3 regions of the Nonomuraea sp. NPDC049624 genome follow, and region 3 is predicted to be linked to each of the others. Evidence: riboswitches for the same ligand, from Rfam matches in the RefSeq annotation. Region 3 holds a riboswitch; each other region holds the start of a gene.
What was found. A riboswitch is a leader RNA that binds a small molecule or an ion and turns the genes downstream of it on or off. The one in region 3 is predicted to bind thiamine pyrophosphate.

Region 1 (10,017 bases), on a different contig from region 3:
GGAGCACGGGGTTGCAGGTCGGGGTCAACCGCACGATGAAGGTCGGGGCGTTGATCGGGCGGGGGAGCGGCGAGGCCATGCAGCTGGCGTTCCGGGGGCAGGGGTTCGTCCTGGTGCAGGCCAGCGAAGGGGCGCCGGTGGTGCAGACGTCCTGAGGCCGTACGGCTCAGGGGGCTCGCCGGGCGTGGACAGGTAATTAGCTTATTGCCATACTGGCTCGGTGGATGTGGATCTGGTCAAGGCGCTGGCCAGTGAGAAACGGCTGCTCATCCTTGAGTGGCTGCGCGACCCCGAGCGGCACTTCGGCCCGCAGCGTGACGGCGATCTCGTACGCGACGGCGTCTGTTCGTTGTTCATCGCCGAGAAGCTGGGCGTGAGCCGGCCCACGTGCGGCGAGCATCTCAAGGTGCTGGCCCAGGCGGGGCTGATCCGGGGCACGAAGATCAAGCAGTGGGTGTTCTACCAGCGCGACGAGGGCCGGATCGCCGAGGCCAAGGAGATGTTGAGCAGTGACTGGTGACGCGGCTGACGCCTACGAACGTCCCGATGCCGACGGAGGTCCCGATGCCGCCAGAGGTTTCGAGGTCGCCGAAGGCCCTGAGGGCGACCGGCGGCCGGACGCCTATGAGCGTCTGATCGCCGAGCTCGATGCCGGCGGGGCGCGGTACCGGGTGATCGACCATCCGGCGGAGGGGCGTACCGAGCAGGTGAGCGCCCTGCGCGGGCACGGTGTCGAGCAGGCGGCCAAGTGCCTGATCGTGATGGTCAAGATCGGCAAGAAGCGCACCCGGCACGTGCTGGCCGTCGTGCCGGGGGACGCGCGGCTGGATCTGCAGGCGGTCAAGGGGCTGCTGGAGGGCACGTACGTGGCCTTCGCCGACAAGGACCGGGCCGAGGAGCTGGCGGGCAGCGTCAGCGGGACGGTGTTGCCGTTCAGCTACGACCCCCGTCTTGAGCTGGTGGTCGATCCTTCGCTGCTGGAGCTGCCGGAGATCTACTTCAACGCCGCGCGCCTCGACCGCTCCCTGGCGCTCGCCACCGACGACTACGTACGGCTGGCCGCGCCCCGCGTGGCCGGCATCGTGGCGGCGGCGGTGCCATCCGCCGGTTAGCCGCCGGCGGACGCCCGGGGCGACCGGGGGGCACATGCAGGTGCAGGTGAGGGGGGCGGTCCAGGAGGACGGGAGCGGGCGGAGGAGACGGCGAAGGCCGTGACCTGGGGGAACGTCCCCTAGGCGGAGGTGGCCTTCACGATCGCGAGCGGGCCGGGCGCGTGGTGCAGCATGGCCTGGCTGACCGAGCCGATGAGCATGCCCTTCAGCGTGCCGTGGCCTCGGCTGCCGACGACCAGCAGGTCGGCCCCGGCCGCCACCTCGCGCAGCACCTCGACGGGGTGGCCGTGCACGACGTCCTCGATCACCTCCACGCCGGGATGGCATTGCCGAGGTATGGCGAGGAAGGTCCGCAGGGCCTCGCGGGTCTCGCGTTCGGCCTCCGGATCGGCGGGCCCGAAACCCGAGGGGCGCGGCCAGGCGAAGGCCTCCACCGCGCGCAGCCTGGCGCCGCGCAGCTCGGCCTCGGCGAAGGCGAACTTCAGCGCGCGCAGGCTGCCCTCGGAACGGTCGACGCCGACCACCAGCTCACCGCGCGGAACGGTCGGCGGGTCGCGGACCAGGACGACGTCCATCTGGGCGTGCGCGGCCACCCCGTGGGCGACCGAGCCGAGCAGCAGCCCGCGTACGCCGCCCAGGCCACGACTGCCGACGACGAGCAGGTCGGCCTCTTCGGCGGCCTTTATCAGCGCGGCGCGGGGATCGCCGGGCACGAGTTCCGTGGTCACCTCGGCGCCCAGTTCGCGGGCCCGCCGTTCGGCGGCCGCGAGCACCTCCTTGGCGCCGTCGCGCATCCACTTGCCCACCTCCGCGTACCGGCCGGAGATGGGGCGGCAGACCCAGTCGGGCACCACGTGGGCCACGGTCAGCGACACCCCGCGCAGCACTGCCTCCTTGGCGGCCCAGTCGACGGACAGCAGTCCGGTCGGCGAGCCGTCGACACCTGCGACGATCATGGTCAGGCCACGTAACATTCCACTTCGGCGCGGCGATAGGCCAAGCCCTGTCTGGTGGACTCGTCGATGCACGCGCGCTCGGCCTTGCTGAGGAGCAGTTCGCCGCAGACCGTCACGCCGGAGTACGTCCGGCAGTCGAGTGAACGGTTGCGCCGGCCGATACGGTAGTTGTCCTTGACCGCCTGCCTGCACTTCTGGCGCAGGGCCTGTGTGTCGGCGTAGCGGCACTGGGCGGTCAGCGTCCGGTATTGCTGCTTGCTCACTTCCTGCTGCTCGATGCCGTCCCCAGAGGCGGCAGCCGGTCCGATCGTGGTGAGAGCCACGATCGCGGCCACAGCGGCGATCTTCATCATAGTTCCCCTGAGGGAGTCCGTACCGCCAGGGGCGATCGCCAAACCTTGGGGTGATCGCCATGCTGACGCTCCGGTGCGACGAGCCCGCCCCCGGTTGGGAAGGACACGTCCTGCCGATCGGCAACGGAGCGCTCGGCGCGTGCGTGTTCGGGGCGCTTGCGACCGAGCGCGTCCAGCTCGACGAGAAGCCGTTGCGGACCGGCGGTCCGGGCAGCGCGGAGCCCGGCGGATCCGGCAACTGGCCGACGGACCGTCCCGGCGCTCCGGGCGGCGTGCGGCGGGTCATCGACGAGCGGGGTTCGATGGCGCCGGAGGAGGTGGCCGCGAGGTGGCCGCGATCCTGGGAAACCCGTCCTACAGCACGGGGAATTTCGCCTCCTACCCGGCGCACGCCATCGTCGGCAGGCTGACGGCGCGACTTCCGGGACCGGTGGGGTTCATGTTGCGCATTGGCATTGCGCATGACGGCGGTGAGGACGAGATGACGGCCGAGGCCGGACGGCTGACCTGGGCGGACGGCGTGCCGGTCGAGGTCAGGCCGGTGTCGGCGCGCGGCGGGACCGCGCGGCTGCGCGGCCCCGGGTTCGCACTCGCCCTGGAGATCAGGCCAGAGGAAAGCTCGCCTGGAGACCAGGCGAGAGGACGAGAGGAAAGGTCGCCCTGGAGGCCAGGGCAGGGGAGAGCGCGCCCTGGAGACCAGACCAGGGGAGAGCTCGACCTGGGGGGACTAGGGCAGCGGGGAGCTGCGCGCTGTCGCCAGCACGCTGAACCACGTGCGGTGGGTGACGTTCGTCTCGTGCCAGGCGACCGCGAACCCGGCCGCGTCCAGCACCGCGAGCAGGTCGCCCGCGTCGCGGTGGACGAACCAGCGCTCGTACTCCGTCCGGTACGGCACCGGCTCCCAGCCCTCGTTGTCGCCCAGGGCGGTGATCAGCGCGAGCACCCCGCCGGGGCGCAGCGCCGCGTGCCAGGCGCGCAGCGTCGCCTCGGTCTGCTCGGACGGCACGTGCACGAGGGCCGCGGCCGACCAGACGCCGTCCAGGGACGCCGGCGACAGCGGCGGCCGCCGCAGATCGCCCAGGACGGTGGGCACGCCGCGCCCGGTGGCGAGCCTGGCCATCTCGAGCGACAGGTCCACGGCCACGGTGGTCAGGCCGCGTCCGGCGAACCAGGCAGACTCGCGCCCCGGGCCGCATCCCAGGTCGGCGACCGTGGCTCCGGCGGGCAGGGCTGAGACGAACCGGTCGCGGAAGCCCGCGACGGAGGGTGACGGATCGGCGACCTGCTCGTCGTACTGGCGCGCGATGCGGTCGTAGGTGGCGGTCGTGTGCGCAATGGGATCAGACATCCCCTTGATCCTGCCACGCGCGGGGTTATGATCGCGGTGACCAACGCGGGAGCCCGGTGCGGACCGGGCTGAGAGGACGGCTGTCAGCCGCCGACCGCCAGAACCTGCTCCGGATAATGCCGGCGAAGGGAGTTTGCGCGATGAGCGACGCGCGCTTTTCCAAGATCCACATCGGTGACCTTCAGGTGCCGATGCGCGAGGTCAGGCTGTCGAACGGCACGTCGGTGCGGCTCTACGACACCTCGGGGCCGTCGCGCACCGACCGCTCGGCGTGGGGGTCGCCGGTCACCCAGCTCGGCGCCGCGCGGCGCGGCTTGGTGACCAAGGAGATGGAGTTCGTGGCCGTCCGGGAGGGTATGACCCCCGAGTTCGTCCGGCAGGAGGTCGCGGCCGGGCGGGCGGTCATCCCCGCCAACGTCAACCATCCCGAGTCCGAGCCGATGGCGATCGGCCGGAACTTCCTGGTAAAGATCAACGCCAACATCGGCAACTCCGCCGTCACCTCCTCGATCGAGGAGGAGGTCGAGAAGATGACGTGGGCCACCCGGTGGGGCGCCGACACCGTCATGGACCTGTCCACCGGGCCGAACATCCACGAGACCCGCGAGCAGATCATCCGCAGCTCGCCCGTCCCGGTCGGGACCGTGCCCGTCTACCAGGCGCTGGAGAAGGTGGGCGGGCGTCCGGAGGCGCTGTCGTGGGAGGTCTACCGCGACACCCTGATCGAGCAGTGCGAGCAGGGCGTCGACTACGTGACGGTGCACGCGGGCGTGCGGCTGGCGCACGTCCCGCTGACCGCCCGCCGCAAGACCGGGATCGTCTCGCGCGGGGGCTCGATCATGGCCGCCTGGTGCCTGGCCCACCACCGCGAGAGCTTCCTGTACGAGCACTTCGACGAGATGTGCGCCCTGCTGGCCCGCTACGACGTGACGTTCTCGCTGGGCGACGGGCTGCGCCCCGGGTCGATCGCGGACGCCAACGACGAGGCCCAGTTCGCCGAACTGCGCACCTTGGGCGAGCTGACCAAGATCGCACATGCGCACGACGTGCAGGTGATGATCGAGGGCCCCGGCCACGTGCCCATGCACAAGATCAAGGAGAACGTCGACCTCCAGCGCGAGCTCTGCGACGACGTGCCCTTCTACACCCTCGGCCCGCTCGTCACCGACATCGCCCCCGGCTACGACCACATCACCTCGGGCATCGGCGCCGCCATGATCGCCTGGTACGGCACCGCCATGCTCTGCTACGTCACCCCCAAGGAGCACCTCGGCCTGCCCAACCGCGACGACGTCAAGACCGGCGTGATCACGTACAAGATCGCGGCGCACGCGGCGGACCTGGCCAAGGGGCACCCGCAGGCCCAGGCGTGGGACGACGCCCTGTCGGACGCCCGGTTCGAGTTCCGCTGGGAGGACCAGTTCGACCTGTCGCTCGACCCGGACACCGCCCGCGCCTTCCACGACGAGACCCTGCCGGCCGCACCCGCCAAGACCGCGCACTTCTGCTCGATGTGCGGCCCGAAGTTCTGCTCGATGAAGCTCAGCCACGAGGTGCGGGCGGGCATGGCGGACAAGGCGGCCGAGTTCCTCGGGAAGGGCGGCTCGATCTACCTCTGATTTTCGTGAAGCCCGGGGGCCGGCCCGCGCGGTCAGCCCGGGAGCGTCTCGCCGCCGATCGGGGCCAGCACCTCGCCCGTGTAGTACGAGGACAGCCGGTCGGCGGCGAAGAACACGTACGAAGGGGCGATCTCGTCGGGGTCGGCGGCCCGCTTCATGGGCACCTGCGCGCCGAACTTCTCCACCTTCTCCTCCGGCATCGTGGCCGGGATCAGCGGCGTCCAGACCGGGCCGGGGGCGACGGCGTTGATCCTGATGCCGCGCTCGACCAGGTTCTGGGCCATGGAGTAGGTGAAGGCGTTGATCGCGCCCTTCGTCGCGGCGTAGTCGATGAGGGTCTTGTTGCCGCGCAGGCCGTTGATCGAGGAGGTGTTCACGATCGCGCTGCCCTCCCGCAGGTGCGGCAGCGCGGCCTTGGTGACGCGGTAGTAGCTGTGGATGTTGACCGCGAACGTGTGCTCCCACTGCTCGTCCGTCAGCTCCTCCAGGGAGTCGACCGGCGCCTGGAAGGCCACGTTGTTGACCAGGACGTCCAGGCCGCCCAGCTCGGCGACCGCCTGCTCCACGACCGTCGCGCAGTGGTCGCGGTCGCCCAGGTCGCCGGGCAGCAGCACGCAGCGCCGTCCCTCCTGCTCGACCAGGCCGCGGGTGTGGTTGGCGTCGTCGTGCTCGTCGAGGTAGGCGATGGCGACGTCCGCGCCCTCCTTGGCGAACGCCACCGCGACCGCCCGGCCGATGCCCGAGTCACCGCCGGTGATCAGCGCCTTCTTGCCCGCCAGCAGGTTCCTGCCCTCGTAGCCGCGCATCTCGTCGCGCGGCTCGGGGGACATCTCGTCCGTACGGCCCGGGTACGGCTGGGTCTGGGGTGGTGGTGTCTCCGACATGTCCGGCGATCTTCCCTCGACGGGGTATCGGTAACGTCATGCTTTGCCCAGATCACCCCTTCTGGAAGGGCTGGGGCGGTCAGCCGGCGATGGCCGCGCGCCGGAACAGGTCCGCGGGCATCTCCTCGTCCAGCCTCCAGGTGACGGCCATCGGGCGTTCGCCCTTGTGCTCGACGTAGCGGGCCGTGCCGTGGAAGACGTACGGCTCGGGGTGACGGTGGTCGTTCTCCGTGCGTTCCCTGGTGAACAGCAGGACGTGGCTGCCGGTTTGCTCGTGCCTCTGATAGCGCAGGCCGGTGGCCGACCCCGCCCCGGTCCGGTTCTGGGACTCCCAGTGGAACAGCTCCGGGGTCAGGGCGTAGTCGCGGTACATGGTCTGCGGGGAGAACTCCTTCTCGTTCTTGCGCAGGGTGACGAAGAGGGCGTCGCAGCGGGTGGCCGGGCACCACGCCACGCCCTCCCGCATGGTGGCGGGCACCGAACCGCCGAGGCTCGCCCAGCCCAGAGCGGCCAGGACCTCGTCGGCCGAGTAGTGGCCGTTGAGGACCAGCGGCACGCCGGCGAGCGTCGCGGGGAGCGGCTTGGTCACGTGGCGCGGGCGCTCCACGCCGTAGGCGAGGACGTCCAGGATCTCCGCGCACAGGTCCGGCTCGGCCCGCAACCGGTCCAGGCCCTCGTCGTAGGTGGCGAAGCCGCCGCCGTCCCGCCAGAAGGAGAAGAACAACATGCGGGCGAACGCCTGCGTGATCGGCGGGCAGTCGTCGTAGCGGGGCCCGTCGGGACGCAGCAGGCCGGCGTAGGCCGCGGCCCGCGGGCGGTCGTCGACGTGGAGCAGCGCGCGGACCCGGCGGCCCAGGGCGTTCTCCAGCGGGGAGGCGGGGGCGGTGAGCAGGCCGGACCGGCGCAGCAGGTCGGTCCAGTAGCGGCGGTTGCGGTACAGGTCGTCGATGTCGCGGCCGCTCGCCTCCAGGTACTTCACGAGCGACGTCTCGGCGAGCGACCGGATCTCCTGCGTGACCATGGTGACCGTCGCGCTCAGATGGATCCGCAGCTCGTCGAGCAGGCGGTCTTTGGTGACCCGGTCCAGGACGATCTGCGAGCCCGACGGCAGCAGCGGGAAGTCGTTCCTGACCTGCGTCTCCAGCCGCCCTCGGACGAAGCCGGTGAGCGCCTGGAAGCGGTTGCCGAAGCGGTACTCCTTGCGGTGCTGGCCGACGAAGTCGAGGACGGTCAGCACGTCCTTGTCGGGCGTGCGGCGCAGGCCGCGGCCGAGCTGCTGCAGGAAGACGGTGGCGCTCTCGGTCGGACGCAGCAGGAGCAGGGTGTTGACGTCGGGCACGTCGAGGCCCTCGTTGAACAGGTCCACGGCGAACAGGAAGGTGACCTTCCCCTCGCGCAGGGCCTTCAGCGCGTCCTTGCGCGACAGGTCGTCGGTGCCGCTGTCCACCGCCCGGGAGGGCAGCCCCGCCTTGGTGAAGAAGTCGGCCATGAAACGCGCGTGTCCCACCGAGACGCAGAATCCGAGCCCACGCACCGCCGCCACGTCGCTGACCTTGTCCAGGAGCGCGTTGAACACCAGCCGCGCCCGCGCGGTGTCGCCGGTGAGGACGTTGTCCAGCGACGCCAGGTCGTAGGAGCCGCGCGACCACTTCACCGTGCTGAGGTCGGTCTCGTCGTTGATGCCGAAATAGTGGAACGGGCAGAGCAGGTCGGCGTCGAGGGCGTCCCACAGGCGCAGCTCCGAGGCGATGCGGCCGTCGAAGAACTCGTCCTGCACCCAGGTGCCGTCCGCGCGTTCGGGGGTGGCGGTCAGGCCGAGGAGCTCCCTGGGCCGGAGACGGCCGATGATCTGGCGGTACGTGCGGGCGGCCGCATGGTGGAACTCGTCGATGACGACCACGTCGAAACGGTCGGGGGCGAAGGTGTCGATGATCCTGCTGAGGGACTGGACCGAGGCGAAGACGTGCTGCCAGTGCCGGGATCGTTCGTCGCCGACGTGCAGCTCGCCGAAGTCCGGGACGGCCAGCACCTGCCGGTAGGTGTGCATGGCCTGGGCCAGGATCTCCCTGCGGTGCGCCACGAACAGCAGGCTCGGCCGGCGGCCGAGACGCCGTTGCAGGTTGCGGTAGTCGAACGCGGCGACGACGGTCTTGCCCGTGCCGGTCGCGGCCACGAGCAGGTTCCGGTGCCGGTCGTGGACGGTCCGTTCGACGTCGAGGTCCTCCAGCATCTCCCGCTGGTGCGGGAAGGGATGCGGGACCAGGGCCGGGATGTCGAAGATCCGTTCACCGCTCCGCGACCGGGACAGCGCCTCGGCCAGCCGGCCGCCGTCCGTCTCCGGGTCGTACGGCTCGAACTCGGGACGGTTCCAGTAGGAGTCGAAGGTCGCCTCGAACTTGTCCAGCAGCCGGGGCGTCGTGACCGACGACAGGCGCACGTTCCATTCCAGCCCGTCCAGCAGGGCCGCGCGGGACAGGTTCGAGCTGCCGACGTACGCGGTGTCGAAGCCCGTACGGCGGCGCAGCAGCCACGCCTTGGCGTGCAGCCGGGTCGAGTTCTGCTCGTAACTGACACGGACCTCGGCGCCGAAGTCGCGGACCAGCCGGTCGAGCGCCCGGCGTTCGGTCGCGCCCATGTAGGTCGTGGTGATGACCCGCACCGGCACGCCGCGCCGCCCCAGCTCGGCCAGCGCACGTTCGAGGATGCGCAGCCCCGACCACTTGACGAACGCGCACAGCAGGTCGACCCGGTCGGCGCTGGCCAGCTCGGTGGCCAGCTCGTGGGCCAGGTTGGGGTCCTCGCGGGCGTTGGTGAGCAGGGCGGCCTCGGAGAGCGACGTCAGCGGCCTGGCGGGGGCGGTCGCGCCGGGCTCGTTCCTGACGACGGACAGCAGGCGGGCGGGCCCGTCGGAGACGACCTCCACCTCGGCGTCCGCGAGCAGGCCGAGCAGCCGGTTGGCCAGCCGCACCTGGTCGTCGGGGTCCTTGAGCGCGGCGAACGCCCGGGTGGCCGTCTCGCCCAGGAACCGGCCCAGCAGGTGGCTGACCTCCTCCTTGTCGACGGGGGAGATCTCGACGAGGTGATCCGCGTCCCGCCACGCGGCCGCGCGCTCCTGGAGTCCGCGGGTGAGCAGCGAGTCGTACAGGCCGGGGACGGGGGTGTCGGGCACGGGTCGCTGCCTCCTGATTCCTGGCGCCTGGACCTTGGATCCTGGATCGGGAGGATCAGCGTAGATCGGGCGCCGGCCGGGGCGCAGGTGATCAGGTGAGCTTGAGGAGGCCGGCGTCCACCACTCGGCGGCCGAAGGGGCGGGCGAGTTCGGCGAGGCGTTCGCAGCCGGGCTCACCCAGGGCGCCGTACGCGGGCATGGCCAGGGTGTCGGTGCGGGTTTCGAGGTGGTGGCGCAGGGACTTGCCTTCGGGGGTCAGGTCGTTGTCGGGGGTCAGGAGGCCGCGGGTGCGGAGGGCGGTCTCGGCGTGGGCCCACTGGTCCGGGGGCCAGGCGCGGCTCATGGTGAGGAACGGCTTGGCGACCTCGCCGCTGGCCGCGTGCAGGACGAGGGCTTCGAGGCCGGTGATGCCCTCGGCCAGCAGTGTCGCCACGTGGCCGTCGCCGCGGAACTCGCGCAGGAGGGTCTGGGCGTGCCAGAGCTGGAGGACGGGGTCGTCGGGCCAGGGGAGGGCGGCGTGGGCGGCGAACAGGGGGCGGCCCTGGGGGTGGTCGCAGGCGGCCTCGGCGGCGCGCC
Region 2 (10,017 bases), on a different contig from region 3:
CGCCCGCGAGGACGGCCGTGACGCGTTCGCGCACGTCGGCCTCCACCTGAGGGTCCGCCTCCGGCCACCGCGTGGTCGGGAAGATGCCCAGGACCCGGCCGCGCTCCTCGGCCAGCACGCCCGCCTCGGCGAGCCTGGTGAGCAGGCGCCTGCGCAGCTTGTCCGACTGCAGCCGCTGCACCCACCACGCGGGCTTCCTGGCCTTGCCGTCCTCGGCCATGCGGGCGAGGGCGGCGTCGAGCTCGGCGTCCCCCAGCGGGGTGGGGTCCGTCACCGTCACCTTGTCGTCGGCCAGTTCGACGCGGCCCGCGGCGGCCAGCTCGGCGAGGATCGCGCCGCCGAGCGCGGGGTCGAGCTGCACGCCCCCGATGAGCTGCTTGCCTTCTGCCTCGTCGTGGGCGAGGAGGAGGAGTTCTTCAGCGATCGTCACGGTCATGTCCCGACACTAACCTCCCAGGCATGAGCATTTCGGAAAGACTTCACGCGATCGGCTGGCCCTTGCTCCAGGCGCAGCTCGACCATCCCACGGTGGCCGGCATCGGGCGCGGCGACCTGGCCGAGCCGGTCTTCCGGTCCTGGCTGGAGCAGGACTACCTGTACCTGCTCGACTACGTGCGGGTGTTCTCCAGGCTGGCCTGGCAGGCGCCGGACGGGCATCTGGGCGACCTGGTGGATCTGGCGTACTCGACGTACCACGACGAACTGCGTCTGCATCGGTCGTTGTCGGCGGAGTTCGGGGCCGATCTGGACAATGCGGTGAAGGGGCCGGCGTGTGCGGCGTACACGGCGTTCCTGCTGGAGGCGGCGGGGGCGTACGGGGAGGGGCTGGCGGCGCTTTATCCGTGTATGTGGGGATATTCGAGTCTTGGGAAGATCCTCGCCGAGAACCCGCCCGCCGAGCCGCGCTACCGGGCCTGGGTGGACACCTACGCCGACCCGGCGTTCGCGGCGCTGACCGTACGGATCGGGCAGATGATCGACGAGGCCGACCCCGACCCCGTACGGGCGGAGGCGCTGTTCGCCGAGGGCATGGCACACGAGCTCGCCTTCTGGGACGTGCCGTAGTCGCGTGCCGGTCCGGTACGCGCCATACCCTGGGGGCATGCCGGAACTTCCCGAGGTGGAGTCGCTCACCAACTTCCTGCGCGAGCGGGCGGTCGGCCGCTCGATCGCCGGCGTAGACGTCGTCGGCTTCCAGGCGCTCAAGACGTTCGACCCGCCGGTCACCGCGCTCGGCGGGCTCACCGTCACGGGCGTGTCGAGGCACGGCAAGTTCATCGACCTCGACTGCGACGGCCTGCACCTGATCATCCATCTGGCCCGCGCCGGCTGGCTGCGCTGGCGCGACGACCTGACCGGCGCGCGGCCGGTGCGGCCGGGCAAGGGGCCGCTGGCCGTACGCGTACGGCTGGCGCCCGACGACGACGGCCTGGCCCCCGGGTTCGAGCTGACCGAGGCCGGCACGCAGAAACGGCTGGCCGTCTACGTCACCGACAAACCGGAGGACGTGCCCGGCGTCGCCGCCCTGGGCCCCGACCCGCTCGATGACGCCTTCACCGTCGAGGCGCTCAAGCGCATCGTGGGCGGCAACCGCACCCAGATCAAGGGGTTGCTGCGCGACCAGAAGGTGATCGCGGGCATCGGCAACGCCTACTCCGACGAGGTGCTGCACGCGGCGAGGATGTCACCGTTCAAGATCGCCGCGACGCTGACCGACGCGCAGATCGCCGACCTGCACGAGGCCATCGTGACGACGTTGCGCGACGCCGTCGAACGGGCGCACGGGCTGGCCGCCAAAGACCTCAAGGCGGAGAAGAAGTCCGGGCTGCGCGTGCACAACCGGGCCGGCCAGCCGTGCGACGTGTGCGGCGACACCATCCGCGAGGTGTCCTTCGCCGACTCCGCGCTCCAGTACTGCCCGACCTGCCAGACGGGCGGCAAGCCGCTGGCCGACCGGCGGATGTCGCGCCTGCTCAAGTAGGGTCCCAGGCGCGGGATGATGGAGGCATGACCGTTCCAGAGATCGACGTCACCGCCGTTCCCGACGACGCCTACCTGCTCGACGTCCGCGAGCAGGACGAATGGCTCGCCGGCCACGCCCCCGAGGCCGTGCACATCCCGATGTCGCAGATCCAGGGCCGGGTCGAGGAGGTGCCCGCCGACCGCACGGTCTACGTCGTGTGCCGGGTCGGCGGCCGGTCGATGCAGGTCACGGCGTGGCTCAACCAGCTCGGGCGCGACGCCGTCAACGTGGGCGGCGGCATGCAGTCGTGGGAGTTCGCGCGCCGTCCGATGGTCAGCGAGACCGGGCAGGATCCTTTCGTGGCCTGAATGCCCCACTGTGGCGGTTCCGCCGCCATTGAGGCATGATGAGGGCGCCAACTGCATAGTCGCGGGAGCTCGGGGTGCCGGGCTGAGAGGGCAGCAACACAGCCGCTGCCGACCGCCTGAACCTGTCCGGGTAATGCCGGCGTAGGGAGTGTGCGATGACGCATGTCGTCGACGAAGTTCCGCTGACCCTTGACGGCGCGCCCCCCAAGACCCTCGGCGTCCTCGACCAGGGCGCGCTCTGGGCCAACCTCGGTGTCAGCCTCCTCGGCTTCTCCGGCGCGCTCGTCCTGATCGACCCTCTGGGCAACGCGCCGCTCAGCCTGGTGGCCGCGCTCACGGCCGCCGTGGTCGGCAGCCTCATCGGCACGGCCATGGTCGGCCTGTCGGCCATCCCCGGCACGCAGACCGGGCGGCCGGCGATGGTGCTGCTGCGCGGGCTGTTCGGGGCGAAGATGTCGTACGTCCCGTCCGTGCTGAACATCGTGCAGATGCTCGGCTGGGGGGCCTTCGAGCTCTGGGTGATCGCCAAGGCCGCGAACGCGATCTTCGGGAGCGTCCCGTACCAGGTGTGGGTGGTGGTGGCGGGGGTGCTGACCACCGCGCTCGCCGTCTGGCCGCTCGGATCGATCAGGCTGCTGCGCCGGTACGTGACCGCCGGCGTGATCGTGTCGCTGATCTGGTTCACCGTGTCGTTCCTGGGCGAGGCGCCGACGTACACGGGCGGGTCGTGGACGGCCTTCGCTCCGGCCGTCGACTACGTCATCGCCCTGTCGGTGTCGTGGGTGCCGATGGCCGCCGACTTCGCCAGGCACTCGCGTTCCAGCAGGGCCGCCTTCACCGGGGTCGTCGGCGGCTACACCGTCGCCCAGGTGGCCTGCCTGGCCCTCGGCGTGTACGCGGTGGCCATCGCGGGCGCCCAGGCGGTCGCGGCCGACGGCATGGTCGTCTTCCAGCCGTTCGTCGCGGCGCCGCTGGGCGCGCTGTTCTTCGGCATCCTGGTGCTGCGCGAGACCGACCAGTCCTTCGCCAACGTCTACTCCACCACCGTCTCGCTGCAGAACCTGATGCCGAAGGTCGACCGCCGGATCGTCTCCACCGCGATCGGCGTGCTCACCACCGCGATCGCCCTGGTCGTGGACGTCACCTCCTACGGCGCGTTCCTCGGGGTGATCGGCGCGGTGTTCGTGCCGATGTTCGCGGTGCTGGCCGTCGACTACTTCGTGCTCGGCGGCGCCGCCCGCTGGAACACCGCCGAGGACGCGCCCTCGCGCTGGCTGATGCTGCTGCCGTGGGCGCTGGGCTTCGCCGCCTACTGGTTCACCACCTCGACGCCCACGGTCGCGGGCTGGGACGGCTTCTGGGCGTCGGCCCGCGACGCCGTCGGCTTCACGCGGGAGCCGTGGATGAACGGCGCGCTCGGCGGCGCGCTGGTCGCGGCCGTGGTGACGCTGGTCATCGGCGTGCTCGGCCGGCGTCGCTCAGCGGCCCGCTGAGGCCCGGCGTTCGACGTTGAGCAGGTGCTGCTTGGCGGCCACGCCTCCGGCGTAGTCGCCGAGCTCGCCGTCCTCACGGACCACCCGATGACAGGGCACGATCACGCACACGGGGTTGGCGCCGACCGCGTTGCCCACCGCGCGCAGGGCGCGCGGCCGCCCGATGCTCGCGCCGATCTCCTCGTACGTCGTGGTCGTGCCGTAGGGCACGGCCATGGTCTTCTGCAGCACGGTACGGGCGAACGGCGTGGCCAGCGCGAGGTCGACCGGCGTGGCGAAGGTGCGCAGCCGGCCGGAGAAGTACGCGTCGAGCTCCCGGCGCACCGGGTCGAGGCGGCGGGCGTCGGGCCCGATGAACGTGCCGACCTCCTTGGCCACCCGCTCGAACACGGTGTTCTCGGCCTCGAAACTGCAGGCCGCGATGCCCTTGCCGGTCACCGCGAGCACCAGCCTGCCCACCGCGCCGTCGTAGGTGCCGAACGCGATGTCCGGGGGCCCCTCGCCCTTGTAGGTACTGGAGGTCACTCTCAGCAGGGCATCGAGATCGCTGCTCGACATGCCGCTCACCCGTTTCAGCCACCGGAATCTTCGTGAGCGCAGCGTATCGGACGGATCGCCCGTCAGACCCACCACGCCACGTGCACTATGGAGGTGTGGGATACGCATGGGTCGGGAGTGACGAGGAGATCGCTCGCGCCGTGCTCGCCGGGTCCCCCAACGCCGTGGTGGCGCTCGACCGCGACCAGAGCGTGCTGGTCTGGAACGCGGCGGCCGAGCACCTGTTCGGCTGGACGGCGGCCGAGATACTGGGTCGCCGGGCGCCGATCGTCCCCGACGAGCTGGCCGCCGAGCACAACGCGGTGCTGGAGCGCGTACGCACCGGGGGGCAGGTGTCGCTGCGCACCAAGCGCGTCCACAAGGACGGCAGGCCGCTCGATCTGCGCGTGGACATCAACGCCCTGCGCATGGGCAACTCCGTGGTCGGCTACGTCCTGGCCCACCATCCCGCGCGGGCCGACGAGGTCGCCGGGCTGCGCATGGAACGCCGGGCGAGGCTGGTGCGCCGGCTCACCGACGTGGTCGGCGACATCAACTCGGAGCTGGAGCTGCCGGCCGTGCTCGACCGCATCTCGGCCAGCCTCACCGAGCTCACGGGTGCGGACGCGGGCGGGTTCGTGCTGATCGAGGGGGAGCGGCTGCGGCTGGTCAGCACGTACCGGCTGCCGGAGACGCTCAGGGGCACCACCACCGGCCTGCGGACGAGCCTGGTGGACAAACTCTTACGCACGGGCAAGACCGTCATGCTGGAGTCCCAGGGGCTCGGCGACCTGGTGTGGGCCAGCCTCGACGGGCTGCACACGATCGCGCTCGGCCTGGCCGCGGTCGGCGGCCGCCCCTACGGCGCCCTCTACGCGCTGTTCGCCGGGCCCGCCCCCGGCCACCTGGAGCTGGAGCTGCTGGAGCTGCTGGCCGGGCACGCCGGCATCGCGGTCGGCAACGCGGTGGCCTACCAGGAGGCGGTGCGGCAGCGGGCGCACGAGCGGGCCGTGTTCGACGCCAGCGCCGACGGCATCGCCGTGCTGGACGGCGCCGGCCGGGTCGTGCGCTGGAACCCCGCCGCGGCCGAGCTGACCGCCTTCCCCGCCGACGCGGTGATCGGCGGTCCGCCGCCGTTCCCGCTGCCCAGCCCCGGCGAGAAGCTCACCTTCCAGATGGAGAACGGCCGCTGGCTGGACGTGGTGAGCGCGCGGATCGAGGAGACCGGCGAGATCGTCATCGACTTCCGCGACGTCACCCAGGCCAAGGAGCTGGAGGAGGCCAAGGACCTCTTCCTGGCCACGACCAGCCACGAGCTGCGCACGCCGATCACGATCGTGCGCGGGTTCGCCGGCACGCTCGACGCGCGCTGGGACAAGATGAGCGACGCGGAACGCCGGTCGGCCGTGCACACGATCGCCGAGCGGGCCGGATCGCTGGGCCAGCTCATGGACCACCTGCTGCTGGGGGCCAGGGCGGGCGCGGACGAGCTGGCCGTCCGCATCGAGGCGTTCGATCTCGCGGCCCGCATCCACGCGGCCACGCTCGGCCTCCCCGTGTTGTCCGACCGCCACCGCGTCGAAGTGCGCATCCCGGACGACTTGCCACCGGTGCTGGGGGACGCCCTGGCAACCGACATCGTTTTGGGGCAATTGCTGGAGAACGCGTTTAAATATTCCCCAATGGGTGGATTGATCTGTGTTGAAGCTTGGCCCGAAGACGACGGCGTGGTCGTAGTGGTGGATGACGAGGGGGTCGGAATCGCACCGCCTGACCGCGAACGGATCTTTGAGCGCTTCGTCCAGGTGGACAGCGGGGACCGGAGGCGCTTTGGTGGAGTGGGGCTCGGCCTCTACATCGTCCGCAGTCTGGCCAGGGCGCAGGGGGGAGAAGTGAGTGCTCAACCGAGGCCCGGAGGGGGTACGAGGATGCGGTTGATCCTGAGGCGCGCTTCCCCTATCCGATCCGACACACCGATGCGGTAACGAGGTGGTCACAGTTGAGCTGATCTATCGTCCAATGTGTACAAGCTGTGATCGAGATGCGGTTTCTGCGATTGGCTAACGGGGCATTTCGGTCGTACCGGGGAGTGTTCCCGCGGGGGGCACAGGGAACGGGGAGGTGGGTGTGTCAAGCGTGGTGCTGCTGCCGTACGCGCCGTCCAGCGTCGCCGTCGCCCGCCAGCGTCTGAGCACTGACCTGCAGGATTGTGGGGTCTACACCGCCGCGATCGACGATGCGGTGCTGGTGGTGAGCGAGTTGCTGAGCAACGCGCTGCGGCACGCGCATCCGCTGCCTTCAGGCATGGTGAGGGTCGCCTGGATGCGTAGCGACGATCACATAGAGGTGGCGGTCAGCGACGGGGGTGCGGCGACAGAGCCGCGGGCGGGCCGCCCGACCCTGTCTTCGCTCGGGGGCCGGGGGCTGGGGATCGTCGAATACGTGGCTGAGAGCTGGGGGGTTCGTCACGACGGTGACACGACGACGGTGTGGGCCATCCTGCCCGCACCCCACGGGGCGGCGGTGAACGGGCAGGTCGCGGCCCTGAAGGAGGCCGGTTAGGCGGTCCTGGCCGCCAGTACGGCCCGTTCGGTGACGGCCCACGCCGTGGAGACCAGCAGGTACAGGCCGGCCGCCAGGGGGAGCACGAGCACGGCCAGCGCGGAGCCGTACGGCATCAGCGGCATGACCTTGCGCAGCAACTCCGGCTGCTCCTCCGACACCTTGATCGAGCGTGCCGACAGCCATGCCAGCAGCACGAGCCCCGCGATCACGACGACAAAGACCGAAACCGGCCAACTGATCAGACCGAAATTGGCCACCACACCCGCGAGCTGCTGTCCCAGCGGTGCCCCGAACAGAGTGTGACCGGCCAGTGCCGTCGGATGCGTGGCCACCCTGAACATCAGCCACAGGAACGGCAATTGCGCCAGCATCGGCAAGATCCCCGCGAACGGTGACGTGCCCTCCCGGGCGTACAGAGCGGTCAGTTCCTTGGACAACCGCTCCGGATCGCGCCCGTGGCGCTCGCGCAGCTCCTGCAGCTTGGGCGCGAGCCGCTGCCGGACCTGGCCGGCCCGCGCCTGCCGGACGTTGAGCGGCAGCAGAAGCAGGCGTACGGCGAGCGTGAACAGCACGATGGCGAGCGCGGCATGGCCCCCGGACGCGCCGATGACGAACGTGACAAGTGAATCGATCATGAGCCCTTCAGACATGACGACGGATCAGGGCTCACACATGACGATGAGCCCCGCTTTGACGGAAGCGGGGCTCGCCTAAGGCGCTCGTGGACGCGGGCGTCCAGCCGCGTCAGGATCGCGCAGCCGCTGGAAGGCCGTGCGGCGCGCGTAGGTCAGCGGGAAGCCGGGAGACTCACCGCCGAGGACGGGCGGCAACGTGGCCGCCCACGTGGCCAGCAGGAGGATCGCCATCATGGTGATCCCCACCAGCCACGGATCGAACAGAAGCGAGGTCACTGCGACGAACGGGACTTACCGACGACGGTGACCGCGATGAAGACCACCAGGGCGACGACCCCGACGATCAGGACCAGCTTGAACAGACCTGCCAGCAGGGGCAGGAGGAAGTTGAACAGCACGAAGAGACCGAGAAGGGTCCCTAAAACGAGCATCACGACTCTACTCATGAGGCCACCGTACGTCCTCCGAGCATGATCCGCGAGGCTTACGAACCTGTGACGTCCACGTCCGCCACCATGTCCGCCACGTGGGCCTGGCCGTACGGTGAGACGGTGAACACCCGCATCCTGGTGGTCGACGACGATCCGACCGTGTCCGAGGTCGTGGCGCGCTATCTGGAGCGCGACGGGCACGAGGTGGAGTGCGTGGGCGACGGCGCCGAGGCGCTGCGCAGGGCCCTGGCCGACCCGCCCGACCTCATGGTGCTCGACCTGATGCTGCCCAGGATCGACGGGCTCCAGGTGTGCAGGAAGCTCAGGGAGCGGTGGCCGGTCCCGGTGATCATGCTGACCGCGCTCGGCGAGGAGATCGACCGGGTGGTGGGCCTGGAGACCGGGGCCGACGACTACGTGACGAAGCCGTTCAGCCCCCGGGAGCTGGCGTTGCGCGTGCAGTCGGTGCTGCGCCGGGCGCGGGGGGCGTCCGTCACGGCCGGCACCGGCGTGCTGCGCGACGGCGACCTCGTCGTGGACGTCGGCGCCCACGAGGTGCGGCTCGGCGGCGCGCAGGTGCTGCTGACGGCCAGGGAGTTCGACCTGCTGGCCTACCTCATGCGCAACCCGCGCCAGGCGTTCAGCCGGTCGGCGCTGCTCGACCAGGTGTGGGGGTGGTCGTTCGGCGACTCCTCGACCGTGACCGTGCACGTGCGGCGGTTGCGGGAGAAGGTCGAGGCGGACCCGACCGAGCCGCGGCGGATCGTCACGGTCTGGGGTGTCGGCTACCGGTACGAGCCGCTGGAGAGCGCGGGGTGACGCCTCCCGAGCCCTGCCTGGGCGGGACGTGCCCGCCGGCCATGGTGTCGGTGAGCGAGCTGCCCATGGTCGTGGCCGTCTCGGCGGGGCTGGGGCTGCTGGTCGCCGCCGCCGGCGTATGGGCCATGGGACGGCTGCGGACCAGGTCGATCGGGGTGATGCTGGCCGTCGTGGTGGTGGTCGCCGTGGCGGCGACGCTGGCGGGCGTGGTCGCGATCACCATGAAAATGATCATCGAGGGGGCGGTCAAGGACTTCGTGCTCAGCGTGGTCGCGGTGGGCGGGCTGGTGGGGCTCGGGGTCGCGTTCGTGCTGGCCAGGCGGGTGGTGGGGGAGAGCAGGCGGCTGGTGGCGGCCGTGCGCGACGTGCCGTTCAGGGCGCCGCAGGGGTTGCCGGCCGAGCTCCAGGAGATCGCGAGCACCCTTGAGGAGGCGTACGCGCGGGAACGCGCGCTCGAAGGCGCGCGCCGGGAACTGGTCGCCTGGGTGAGCCACGACCTGCGCACACCGCTCGCCGGCCTGCGGGCCATGGCCGAGGCCCTGGAGGACGGGGTGGTGGCCGACCACGAGACGGTCGCGCGCTACCACGGCCAGATCAAGCTGGAGGTCGAACGGCTCTCGGCCATGGTGGACGACCTGTTCGAGCTGTCGCGCATCCACGCGGGCGCGTTGCGGCTCTCGCGGGCCAGGATCGGGCTCGCCGACCTCGTCGCGGACACGCTGGCCGGGGTCGAGCCGCTGGCCAGGGCCAAGGGGGTGGTGCTCACGGCGGAGGCGGCGGGGGCCGTGCCCGTGGAGGCCGACGCGGCGGCGCTGGGCCGGGCCCTGCGGAACCTGGTCGTCAACGCCATCCGGCACACGCCGTCGGAACGGGCCGTGGTGCTGCGGGTCGGGGTGGACGAGCAGGGGATGGCCTGCCTCTCGGTGGCCGACGGTTGCGGGGGGATTCCCGAGGAGGATCTGCCTCGGGTGTTCGAGGTGGCGTTCCGGGGGGAGGCCGCGCGTACGCCCACCGCCGACGGCGGCGCCGGGCTCGGGCTGGCGATCGCCCAGGGGATCGTCGAGGCGCATGATGGGATGATCGGGGTGGTCAACGAAGGACCGGGGTGCCGGTTCGAGATCCGGTTGCCCCTGGTGTCCGGAAGTTGACGTTCCCGCATGGTGTCCTGCCTCGATCTTCCGCTGTGATCTCGCTTCCTCGAACGTG
Region 3 (10,017 bases):
TGCGCAGGGGCATGCCGGCCGCCCACCGCCGCTTCCAGTCCCTGCACGAGAAGGAGGGCTGGCACGGCTCGGCCGAGCAGTTCGGCGAGGGGGCCGCCATCCTGCTGGGCAACCTGCTGCTGGTGTGGTCGGGCGAGATGTGGCGCACCAGCGGCCTGCCGCCGGCGTCGCTGGCCGCCGCCCAGCCCGTCCACGACCACATGCGCACCGAGCTGATGTGCGGCCAGTACCTCGACCTGCTGGAGCAGGCCCACGGCGAGAACACCTTCGAGTCGGCCCTGCGGGTGGCGCTGTTCAAGAGCGGCAAGTACTCGGTGGAGCAGCCGCTCAGGCTCGGCCTGGTGCTCGCGGCCGGCGCGCTGGAGCCGTGGATGGACGAGCTGTGCACCGGCTACGGCCGCCGCGTCGGCATCGCCTTCCAGCTCAGGGACGACATCCTCGGCGTGTTCGGCGACCCGGCCCAGACCGGCAAGCCGGCCGGCGACGACCTGCGGGAGGGCAAGCGCACGATGCTGGTGGCCCGCACCCTGGCCGGGGCGCCTCCGCAGGCGGCCGCGACGGTGCGCAGGCTGCTCGGCGACCCCGCGCTCGACGAGGACGGGGTGCGCGCCCTGCGCGAGATCATCACCGACAGCGGCGCGCTGCGGGAGTGCGAGGACCTGATCGCCGGCTATCTCGCCGACGCGCTGGCCGCGCTCGACGAGGCGCCGGTCACCGCCGAGTCGCGCACGGCGCTGACCGAGCTGGCCATCGCCGCGACGTCCCGCAAGACCTGACCCCGGGCCCCTGGTGCCGGCGGCCGGCCCGCGCGGCACCGGCCTGGGCGACCCGCTTCGGCGGGCGGCGTCGGTCTGGGCGACCCGCTTCGGCGGGCGGGCTCGGCGCGGAGCGGCGGGCGCCCGTCGTGGACGGGCGCCCGGTCGTGTGTCAGGGGTCAGGCGTTCGGCGAACTCGGCGCGGTCAGGCGTTCGGCGAACTCGGCGCGGTCAGGCGTTTGGCGAACTCGGCCGCCGCCGCCCCCGGGTCCTCCGCGTCGGTGATCGCGCGTACGACCACCACGCGGCTCACGCCGTACGACATGACCTCGTCGAGGTTGGTGAGGTCGATGCCGCCGATTCCGAACCACGGCCGCGGCGCGGCCGACCCGGGGGCCGGTCCGAGCGAGGCCGCGTGCCGCAGCAGCGCCGGGCCGGGCGCGTGGCGGCCCGGCTTGGTCGGCGTGGGCCAGATCGGGCCGCAGCAGAAGTAGTCGACGCCCTCCTCCACGGCCGCGGCGGACGCCTCGGCGACGGAGTGGGTGGACCGGCCGATGACGATGTCGTCGCCGAGTATCTCTCGCGCGACCGTCACGGGAAGGTCGTCCTGCCCCAGGTGGAGCACGTCGGGCCGGGCGGCGAAGGCGATGTCCGCCCGGTCGTTGACGGCCAGCAGCTTGCCGTGCCGGTCGCAGGCGTCGCGGAAGACTTCCAGGAGCGCGAGTTCTTCGCGTGCCTCCAGGCCCTTCTCCCGCAGCTGGATGATGTCCACGCCGCCGGCCAGCACCGAGTCGAGGAACTCTGCCAGGTCGCCGCGGTCGCGGCGGCCGTCGGTGCAGAGATAGAGGCGGGCCTCAGAAACCGAGGGCCTGGGCACGCCGCTTGACCTCCGTGTGACGGCCGGCCTTGATCGCCTCGATGGGCGACCCCGGCAGGGACTCGTCTGGGGTGAAGAGCCAGCGCAGCGACTCGACGTCGTCGTAGCCGGCGTCCTGCAACACGGTCAGTGTGCCGGGCAGGCCCTTCATCACGTCCTTACCGTCGAGGAACACCGCGGGAACCTGTGGCCCGCCGCCGCCGCGGCGCACGCCGAGCAGCTTGTGGTCCTTGAGGAGTTGCTTGGCCCGCCCGATCGAGAGCTCGAGGCGTGAGGCCACTTCGGGGAGAGTGAGCCACTCGTCGACGAGCTGGTCGGTCTCCCGGTCGATCTGTGCAACAGAAAGCGTCACGAAACCACAACTACCACATGCCGTCCTTGCTCAAACAACACAATCCCGTAGGGGGACCTCTGGATCTACCAGGCGTTCTGTGTCGAGGCGGTGCCCGCCTTCGATGATCCTACGGCCCTGCACGTAGTCCCGGGGCCGGTCGACGGCGAGCACGGCGGCGAGGGTGTCGCCGGAGGTCAGCCAGACGGCCGACCACTTGCCCTCGGGCTCGCCCCGGTAGAGCAGGCGGTCGCCGGAGGGGTGGTGGCCGATGTACTGGACCATGTGGCCGAACTGCTCGGACCAGAAGTAGGGCGCCGGGTCGTAGACGGCCTCCTCCCCCAGCAGGGTCGCGGCGGCGACCTCGGGCGAGCCGAGCGCGGTGTCCCAGTGCTCGACGCGCAGGCGGACGCCGTAGCGGCGCGACCACCAGGCCGCGCAGTCTCCGGCGGCGACCACGTTCGGCATGGACGTGCGCAGGTGCTCGTCGGTGACGACGCCGTTGTGCAGGTCGATGTCGGAGCCGGCCAGCCATTCGACGGCCGGGCGCACGCCGATGCCCGTGACGACCACGTGCGCCTGGACGAACTCGCCGCCCACCAGCCGCACGCCGCCCTCGTCCACCTCGTCGACCATGGTGTTCAGGCGCAGGTCGATGCCGTCGTACCAGTGTCGGGTGCGGGCGCCGATCTCCGGGCCCACGGCGTTGGCCAGCGGGGCGGGGCCGGCCTCGATCACGGTCACCGAGCAGCCGGCCTTGCGCGCGGCGGTGGCGACCTCGGCGCCGATCCAGCCGGCGCCGATGATCGCCACGTGGGCCCCGGCCACCAGGCCGGCGCGCAGCTCGTGGGCGTCGTCGAGAGTGCGCAGGACGTGCTGGGGGCCGTCGCCGGGCACGGTGATCGGCTCGGTGCCGGTGGCGATCACCAGGCCGTCGTAGCCGAGCTCGCCCTCGGTCGTCTCCACGACGCCCTCGCGCAGCGCCTTGGCGGTGACGCCCGGCCAGAAGTCGACCTCCAGCGCGTCGAGGTCGGCCTCCAGGAAGCTGGAGTCGGCCGCGCCGGACAGGACGGCCTTGGACAACGGCGGACGGTCGTAGGGCCGATGGCGCTCCTGGCCGATCAGCGTGATCCGTCCGGTGAAGCCGCGCCCGCGCAGCGCCTCCGCGCTGCGCAGCCCGGCCAGGCCCGCTCCCACCACTACGACATGGTTCACGTTCATGACCATAACGGGGGCGGTGCCGGCACGTCGCGCCGAGGCCGTAGGCTGGAGGCGCAAGACGCGCGGGAGTCCGGCCGTCACCGGGCTGAGAGGAAGGCTTGAGCGGGCCTTCGACCGCAAGACACCTGATCCGGATCATGCCGGCGAAGGGAGCGCGGATGAATGTGATCGTGGGCGGCGGGGTCGTCGGGTTGTCGATCGCCTGGCGGCTGGCCCGCGAGGGGCTGCCCGTCACGGTGGTCGACCCGGCCCCGGGGCGCGGGGCGTCCTACGCGGCGGCCGGGATGCTGGCGCCCGTCAGCGAGGTCGCCTACACCGAGGAGCCGCTGCTGCGGCTGGGGGCCGCCTCGCTCCGGCGGTGGCCGTCCTTCGCCGCCGAGCTGGCCGCCGACGCTGGTCTCGGCCCGGACTTCGGTGCGGGTTCTGGGGCAGGTCTCGGCACGGGGCTGAGCGGCGGTCCCGGTGGCGGGGCCGGGGCGAGGGCCGGGGAGGCGTTCGGGGGCGCGTTCGGGATGATCGGGCCGGAGGGGGCTGGCGGCCGGGCGCTCGACCTGCGCGCCGACGGCACGCTCGACGTCGCCTTCGGGGCCGACGACCTCGCGGCGCTCGACGACCTGGCGGCGTTCATGGACAAGCTGGGGCTGCGGGTCGAGCGGCTGACCGGGCGCGAGTGCCGCCGTCTGGAGCCCATGCTGGCCCCTTCGGTGCGCGGGGGGCTGCTGGCCCCCGGTGACGCCTGGGTCGATCCGCGCCGGGTCACGGCGGCGCTGCTGGGCGCGCTCGACCGGCTGGGCGTGCCCGTGGTGCGGGCGCGGGTGACCGGACTGCTGCGCGACGGCGACGCCGTTCCAGACGCCGTGGCAGGCGCTGGGACCAGCCCTTGGAGCAGTTCCGGGACCGGCGGCGCTGTGACGGGGGTGCGGCTTGAGCCCGTGCCCGGTCAGCCTGAGCCGGCGGTGCGGGAGATCGCGGCCGAGCGGGTGGTGCTGGCCGCCGGGGCGTGGAGCGGGGAGCTGGCCGACGTGCCCGTCCGGCCGGTCAAGGGGCAGATCATGCGGTTGCGCTCGGCGCAGCCGCTGCTCGGGCGGTGCGTACGCGGGACGGTGCACGGCACGCCCGTCTACCTCGTCCCCAGGGGCGACGGCGAGCTGGTGCTCGGGGCGACCCAGGAGGAGCTGGGGTTCGACACCCGGGTGACCGCGGGCGGGCTCTACGAGCTGCTGCGCGACGCCAGGGAGCTGGTGCCGGGCGTCACCGAGCTGGAGGTCGCCGACGTGGTCGCCGGGCTGCGTCCGGGCACCCCCGACAACCTGCCGATCATCGGGGCGGGCGAGGCGCCGGGGCTGGTGCTGGCGACCGGCCACCATCGGGGCGGGGTGCTGCTGGCCCCCCTCACGGCCGCCCTGGTCACGGCGGCGGTGCTGACACCGCCCGCGACGCCCCCGCCCGCGACGACGGCGCCCCCGGCAACGGCCCGGACAGGCACACAGACGGCGGCCCGGACTGCGGCCCAGACGGCGGGGCTCTCGACGGGCGCGGGGCTTTCGGCGGGCGCGGGGATTCTGACGGGTGAGGAGGGCGAGCTGGCCGCGCTGTGCTCGCCCGCGAGATTTCGGGATATTTCATGATTGTGACGATCAACGGCGCCGCGCACGAGGTGGCCGACGGCACCACCGTGGCCCAGGCCGTACGGACGCTGACCACGGCCACCACCGGCGTGGCCGTGGCCGTGAACGACGAGGTGGTCACGCGGAGCTCGTGGGAGACGACGGCGCTCGGCGACCGCGACCGCGTCGAGGTGCTGACGGCGGTGCAGGGTGGATGAGCTGATCATCGCCGGGGAGAAGTTCGCCTCCCGGCTCATCATGGGCACCGGCGGCGCGCCCTCTCTGGACGTGCTCGACCAGGCCCTGGTCGCCTCGGGAACCGAGCTGACCACGGTGGCCATGCGGCGGCTCGACCCCGGCGCCCGCGGCTCGGTCCTCGACGTGCTGCGCCGCCGCGACATCAAGGTGCTGCCGAACACCGCGGGCTGCTTCACCGCGGGCGACGCCGTGCTGACGGCCCGGCTGGCCCGCGAGGCGCTGGGGACGAACTGGGTCAAGCTCGAGGTCATCTCCGACGAGCGCACGCTGCTGCCCGACCCGATCGAGACCTTCGACGCGGCCGAGCGGCTGGTGGCCGACGGGTTCGTGGTGCTGCCGTACATCGGCGACGACCCGGCGCTGGCGCGGCGGCTGGAGCAGGCCGGCTGCGCGGCGGTGATGCCGCTGGGCGCGCCGATCGGCTCGGGGCTCGGGATCAGGAACCCGCACAACATCGAGCTGATCGTGGAGGCCGCCGGGGTGCCGGTGATCCTCGACGCCGGCATCGGCACGGCCAGCGACGCCGCCCTGGCCATGGAGCTGGGCTGCGACGCGGTGCTGCTGGCCACGGCGGTCACCCGGGCACAGCGGCCCGAGCTCATGGCCTCGGCGATGAGGGCGGCCGTGGCGGCCGGACGCCAGGCGCGGCAGGCGGGCCGGATCCCGCGCCGGCGCTACGCCGAGGCGTCCTCGCCGACGACCCCCTAGCGACGCCCGGGAGACACCCCTGGCCCCCGGCGGGCCGGCTCGCGCCGGCCCTCCCGCCGGTCGGGGCCGCTTCCGCGGGAACGTCTCCGCATCGGTTTCGGGCGCGCGGGCCCTGCCGGTGGCAAAACGCCCGTAAACTCAGGGGGGTGGTGGATAAGACGACTGCGGACCCCCTGGTCGGGCGGCTCCTCGATGGGCGTTACCGCATCGAGAGCCGGATCGCCCGGGGCGGTATGGCGACCGTCTACCTGGCGCTCGACGTCCGGCTGGATCGCACTGTCGCGTTGAAGGTCATGCACCGCTCGCTCGCCGAGGACCCGGCCTTCGTCCGCAGGTTCATCGGCGAGGCCAAGTCGGTGGCCAGCCTGTCCCACCCCAACGTGGTGCACGTCTTCGACCAGGGCACCGACACCGACGTCGTCTACCTGTCGATGGAGTACGTGCCGGGCCGCACGCTGCGCGACATCCTGCGCGAGCGCGGCAGGCTGCCCGCCCGCGAGGCGCTGGAGATCATGATCCCGGTGCTGGCCGCCCTGGGCGCGGCCCACCAGGCCGGGATGGTCCACCGCGACGTGAAGCCCGAGAACGTGCTGATGACCGACGACGGCCGGGTCAAGGTCGTCGACTTCGGGCTGGCCAGGGCGATCGAGGCGACCAACCAGACCCGTACCGGCGTGATGATCGGCACGATCGGCTACATGTCGCCCGAGCAGGTCACCACCGGCGGCGCCGACGTGCGCAGCGACGTCTACGCCGCGGGCATCATGCTGTTCGAGCTGGTGACCGGGCAGCAGCCCTACGACGGCGAGACGCCGATGTCGGTGGCCTACCGGCACGTGCACGACACGGTGCCGCCGCCGTCGTCGCTGGTGCCCGAGGTGCCGCCGCTGATCGACACGCTGGTCGGGCACGCCACGGCCCGCGAGCCCCACGACCGCCCGGCCGACGCCACGGCGATGCTGGTGGAGGCGGTCGACGCCCACCGGATGTTGCCCCGGCTGAGCACCCCGCCGGCCATGACGGCGGTGTTCAACCAGTCGATGCCGCCGCGGCCGAGCGGCGCGGGCGCCCCGTCGATGCCGCTGGCCGCGCCCGCCCACACGCTGATCCAGCCGCGCGCCGAGGTGACGCCGCCGGTGTCGCCGCCGCCGCCGTCCGGACGTTCGTTCCGGCCCAACTGGTTCCTGGTCGCGCTCGCCGCGGTCATGGTCGTCGCGGTGGCGCTGACCGGCTGGTACTTCTCCCAGACCAAGTACGTGCAGGTGCCCGACCTGGTCGGCCAGAACATGGTGGTCGCCGAGCGCACCGCCACGGGCAAGGGCTTCAAGGTCAACAAGGTCGCCGGCGAGTACGACGAGGACACCCCCGAGGGGCTGGTGCTGCGTACCGACCCCGAGGGCAAGACCGAGCTGGAGAGCGGCAGCACGATCACGCTGGTGCCCTCGCTCGGCCCCAAGCGGGTGATCGTCCCCAGCGTCAGGGGCCTGACCAGCGACGAGGCCCGCATCAAGATCGCCGAGGCCGGGCTCACCGTGGGCAGCGTCAAGCGCCTGCCCAACGGCGAGGTCGAGCGGAACAAGGTGATCCGCAGCTCTCCCGAGGCCGGCGAGAAGGTCAAGGAGGGCGCGAAGGTCGGCATCTTCGTGAGCGCCGGCATGGTGATGCCCGACGTCACCGGCATGCCGAAGGACGAGGCCGCCGCCTACCTCGGGGGCCAGGGCTTCCAGGTGCAGGTCAACGAGGTCGACGACGACGCCGAGCCGTGCACGGTCATCGCCCAGGCGCCGAAGGCCAAGTCCGAGGTCGACAAGGGCACCCCCGCGATGATCACGGTGGCGCGCTGCCAGACCGACTTCTGGGACTGGTTCAAGGGCGACAACGAGGCCCGCGACGACCAGGAGTTCCGCCTGGTGCCCGCGGTCATCGGCAAGAACGTCAAGGACGCCAAGTCGGAGCTGGAGTCGCTGGGTTTCCGCGTGCGGGTCCAGCGGCTGGCCAACGGCGGCGTCGTGCAGTACCAGCGGCCGTTACCGAACAGTGAGCGGCCGCCCGGCGCGACCGTCTTCCTCTGGCAGTAGCGCGCCGGGTCAGGCCAGGTGCCCGTGCAGGCGCACCCTGGCCAGCCCGCCGTCGGGGTAGATGTCGACCCGTACGTGGGTGACCGGTTCGGGGTGGCCTAGCCGGAAGCGGTGGGGCGCGTCGGGCTGCAGCCGGGTCTTCGGCAGCAGCGTGACCTCGCGCCCGCCGGACAGACCGCCGGACAGACCGCCGGACAGCCCGGTGAGCGCGACGTGGCCGGGGGCGTTGAAGATCAGGTTCGTGGTGTCGATCTCGGCCAGACGCAGCAGGCCCGGCGCGGCCAGGCGGATGAGCAGCCAGTCGTTGCCCGGCTCGCGGCGGCGCGCGGTCTCCCAGCCCTCTGCCTGGTGGCGGGCCAGGCCGGGGGCGATGACGTTGTTCGGCGCGGAGTAGAACTCGTCGGAGCAGGCGGTGACCAGGCCGCCGTTCTGGAGGGCGGCCAGGTCGAGGCTCAGCCCGTCGTAGACGGACAGGTCGGGGCGTACCTCGCCGTGCACCCGCAGGCGGGCGATGCCGCCGTCGGGGTAGATGTTCAGGCGGACGTGGGTGTAGCGGGTGTCGTCGCCGGTGACCTCGACGTGGTGCTCGGCGTCGCCCCTGAGCGCGGTCCTCGGGACGATCTCCGTCCAGTCGGCGGCGGCCACCTCGGCGGGCGAGGGATGGCCGGGCACGGCGGCGGCCTCGACCGAGGCGTACGGCGGGTAGTTGCCCTTGAACCAGGCCGTGTCGATCACCACGCCGCGGATCGCGCCCGGCAGGCCCAGCCGCACCAGCGCCCAGTCGTGGCCGGGCGTGCGGCGGCGGCGGGTCTCCCAGCCGTCGTAGACCTGCCCCTTGTTGCCGAACGTCTCGGCGCGGAAGCCGGGGCGGCCCGGCCTGATCAGGCTCTCCTTCTCGGCGAAGGACTCGTCGCTGGCCGCCACGACCGCGCCGCCGAGGGTGCGCAGCGCCAGGTCGGGCAGGGCGGTGAAGCCGGGCATCTACTGCTCCCCCAGGATGAGGCGGCCGTGCGGCTCGCCGTCCACGGGACGGCCGCGCAGCCAGGTGGTCAGCACCGCGCCCTTGAGCAGGCGGCCGTGGTAGGGGGTGACGGGGTTGCGGTGGTGCAGGCGGGCGGCGTCCACCGGGTTGTCGGCGTCGGGGTCGAAGGCGACCAGGTCGGCGTCGCCGCCGGGGCGGATCGCGCCCTTGCCGGGGAGCCGGGCCGTCTCGGCGGGCGCGGCCGACATCCAGCGCACGACGTCGGCGAGGGTGTGGCCGCGCCGGGCGGCCTCCGTCCAGACCGCGGACAGGCCGAGCTGGAGGGAGGCGACACCGCCCCAGGCGGCGGCGAAGTCGGGCACCTTCAGGTCGGCGGGCGAGGGCGAGTGGTCGGAGACGACGCTGCTCAGCACGCCGCGGGCCAGGCCGTCCCACAGCAGCTCGCGGTTGGCGCGCGAGCGGATGGGCGGGCAGCACTTGTACGCCGTGCGCCCCTCGGGCACCTGCTCGGCCTCCAGCGTCAGGTAGTGGGGGCAGGTCTCGGCCGTGACCGCCACCCCGTCGGCCTGGGCCCGCGCCAGCACGTCGAGGCATTCGGCGCTGGAGACGTGCAGGACGTGCACGCGCGCGCCGGTCTCGGCGGCCAGCGCGACGACCTTGGCGACCGCGCTGCGCTCGGCGGCTCCCGGCCGCGACTCCAGGAACTCCCGGTACGTCGGCCCGCCCGGCTCGGCCAGCAGCTCGGGGTCCTCGGCGTGCACGACGACGAGCCCGCCGAACCCGGCGACCTCGCTCAGCAACGCCCGCAGCTCGGCCGTGGCGAGCGGCGGGAACTCCTCGACGCCCGACGGGGACATGAAGCACTTGAAGCCCCGGACGCCGCGCTCGTGCAGCGGCCGCAGCTCCTTGAGGTTGCCGGGGACCGCGCCGCCCCAGAACGCCACGTCCACGTGGCACTGCCCGCGGGCGGCCCGCAGCTTGGCCTCCAGGGCCTCCACGCTGACGGTCGGCGGCAGGGAGTTGAGCGGCATGTCCACGATCGTGGTGACGCCGCCCGCGGCGGCCGCCCTGGTGGCCGAGGCGAAGCCCTCCCAGTGGGTGCGGCCCGGCTCGTTGACGTGCACGTGCGTGTCCACCAGACCGGGGAGCAGGGGCAGGTCGCGCAGGTCGATGTCCTCGGCGGCGTCGAGGGGCTCGGCG

Region 1: linked by a shared signal. The riboswitch ahead of thiC (phosphomethylpyrimidine synthase ThiC) and the one ahead of AB0J76_RS26085 (FAD-dependent oxidoreductase) in region 3 are both predicted to bind thiamine pyrophosphate.
Region 2: linked by a shared signal. The riboswitch ahead of AB0J76_RS03875 (cytosine permease) and the one ahead of AB0J76_RS26085 (FAD-dependent oxidoreductase) in region 3 are both predicted to bind thiamine pyrophosphate.

Annotation. Positions count from the first base shown of each region.
Region 1 is NZ_JBFAOR010000002.1:457,049-467,065, reverse strand. It holds gene AB0J76_RS08485 (AIM24 family protein) at 1-155, shown strand, start outside; gene AB0J76_RS08480 (winged helix-turn-helix domain-containing protein) at 221-520, shown strand; gene AB0J76_RS08475 (YbaK/prolyl-tRNA synthetase associated domain-containing protein) at 510-1,112, shown strand; gene AB0J76_RS08470 (universal stress protein) at 1,232-2,068, opposite strand; gene AB0J76_RS08465 (hypothetical protein) at 2,071-2,421, opposite strand; gene AB0J76_RS08460 (glycoside hydrolase N-terminal domain-containing protein) at 2,481-2,831, shown strand; gene AB0J76_RS08455 (class I SAM-dependent methyltransferase) at 3,149-3,769, opposite strand; TPP riboswitch at 3,805-3,917, shown strand; gene thiC (phosphomethylpyrimidine synthase ThiC) at 3,910-5,388, shown strand; gene AB0J76_RS08445 (SDR family oxidoreductase) at 5,421-6,272, opposite strand; gene AB0J76_RS08440 (DUF3427 domain-containing protein) at 6,352-9,441, opposite strand; gene AB0J76_RS08435 (hypothetical protein) at 9,533-10,017, opposite strand, start outside.
Region 2 is NZ_JBFAOR010000001.1:717,583-727,599, reverse strand. It holds gene AB0J76_RS03895 (GPP34 family phosphoprotein) at 1-436, opposite strand, end outside; gene AB0J76_RS03890 (TenA family protein) at 460-1,065, shown strand; gene AB0J76_RS03885 (DNA-formamidopyrimidine glycosylase family protein) at 1,103-1,981, shown strand; gene AB0J76_RS03880 (rhodanese-like domain-containing protein) at 2,008-2,331, shown strand; TPP riboswitch at 2,383-2,496, shown strand; gene AB0J76_RS03875 (cytosine permease) at 2,487-3,824, shown strand; gene AB0J76_RS03870 (methylated-DNA--[protein]-cysteine S-methyltransferase) at 3,810-4,349, opposite strand; gene AB0J76_RS03865 (PAS domain-containing sensor histidine kinase) at 4,478-6,346, shown strand; gene AB0J76_RS03860 (ATP-binding protein) at 6,498-6,923, shown strand; gene AB0J76_RS03855 (YidC/Oxa1 family membrane protein insertase) at 6,920-7,576, opposite strand; gene AB0J76_RS03850 (DUF6412 domain-containing protein) at 7,637-7,837, opposite strand; gene AB0J76_RS03845 (hypothetical protein) at 7,834-8,007, opposite strand; gene AB0J76_RS03840 (response regulator transcription factor) at 8,113-8,811, shown strand; gene AB0J76_RS03835 (HAMP domain-containing sensor histidine kinase) at 8,808-9,959, shown strand.
Region 3 is NZ_JBFAOR010000006.1:304,967-314,983, forward strand. It holds gene AB0J76_RS26065 (polyprenyl synthetase family protein) at 1-776, shown strand, start outside; gene thiE (thiamine phosphate synthase) at 961-1,632, opposite strand; gene AB0J76_RS26075 (Rv2175c family DNA-binding protein) at 1,610-1,984, opposite strand; gene AB0J76_RS26080 (FAD-dependent oxidoreductase) at 2,015-3,184, opposite strand; TPP riboswitch at 3,237-3,353, shown strand; gene AB0J76_RS26085 (FAD-dependent oxidoreductase) at 3,343-4,812, shown strand; gene thiS (sulfur carrier protein ThiS) at 4,809-5,009, shown strand; gene AB0J76_RS26095 (thiazole synthase) at 5,002-5,757, shown strand; gene pknB (Stk1 family PASTA domain-containing Ser/Thr kinase) at 5,907-7,835, shown strand; gene alc (allantoicase) at 7,845-8,816, opposite strand; gene allB (allantoinase AllB) at 8,817-10,017, opposite strand, start outside.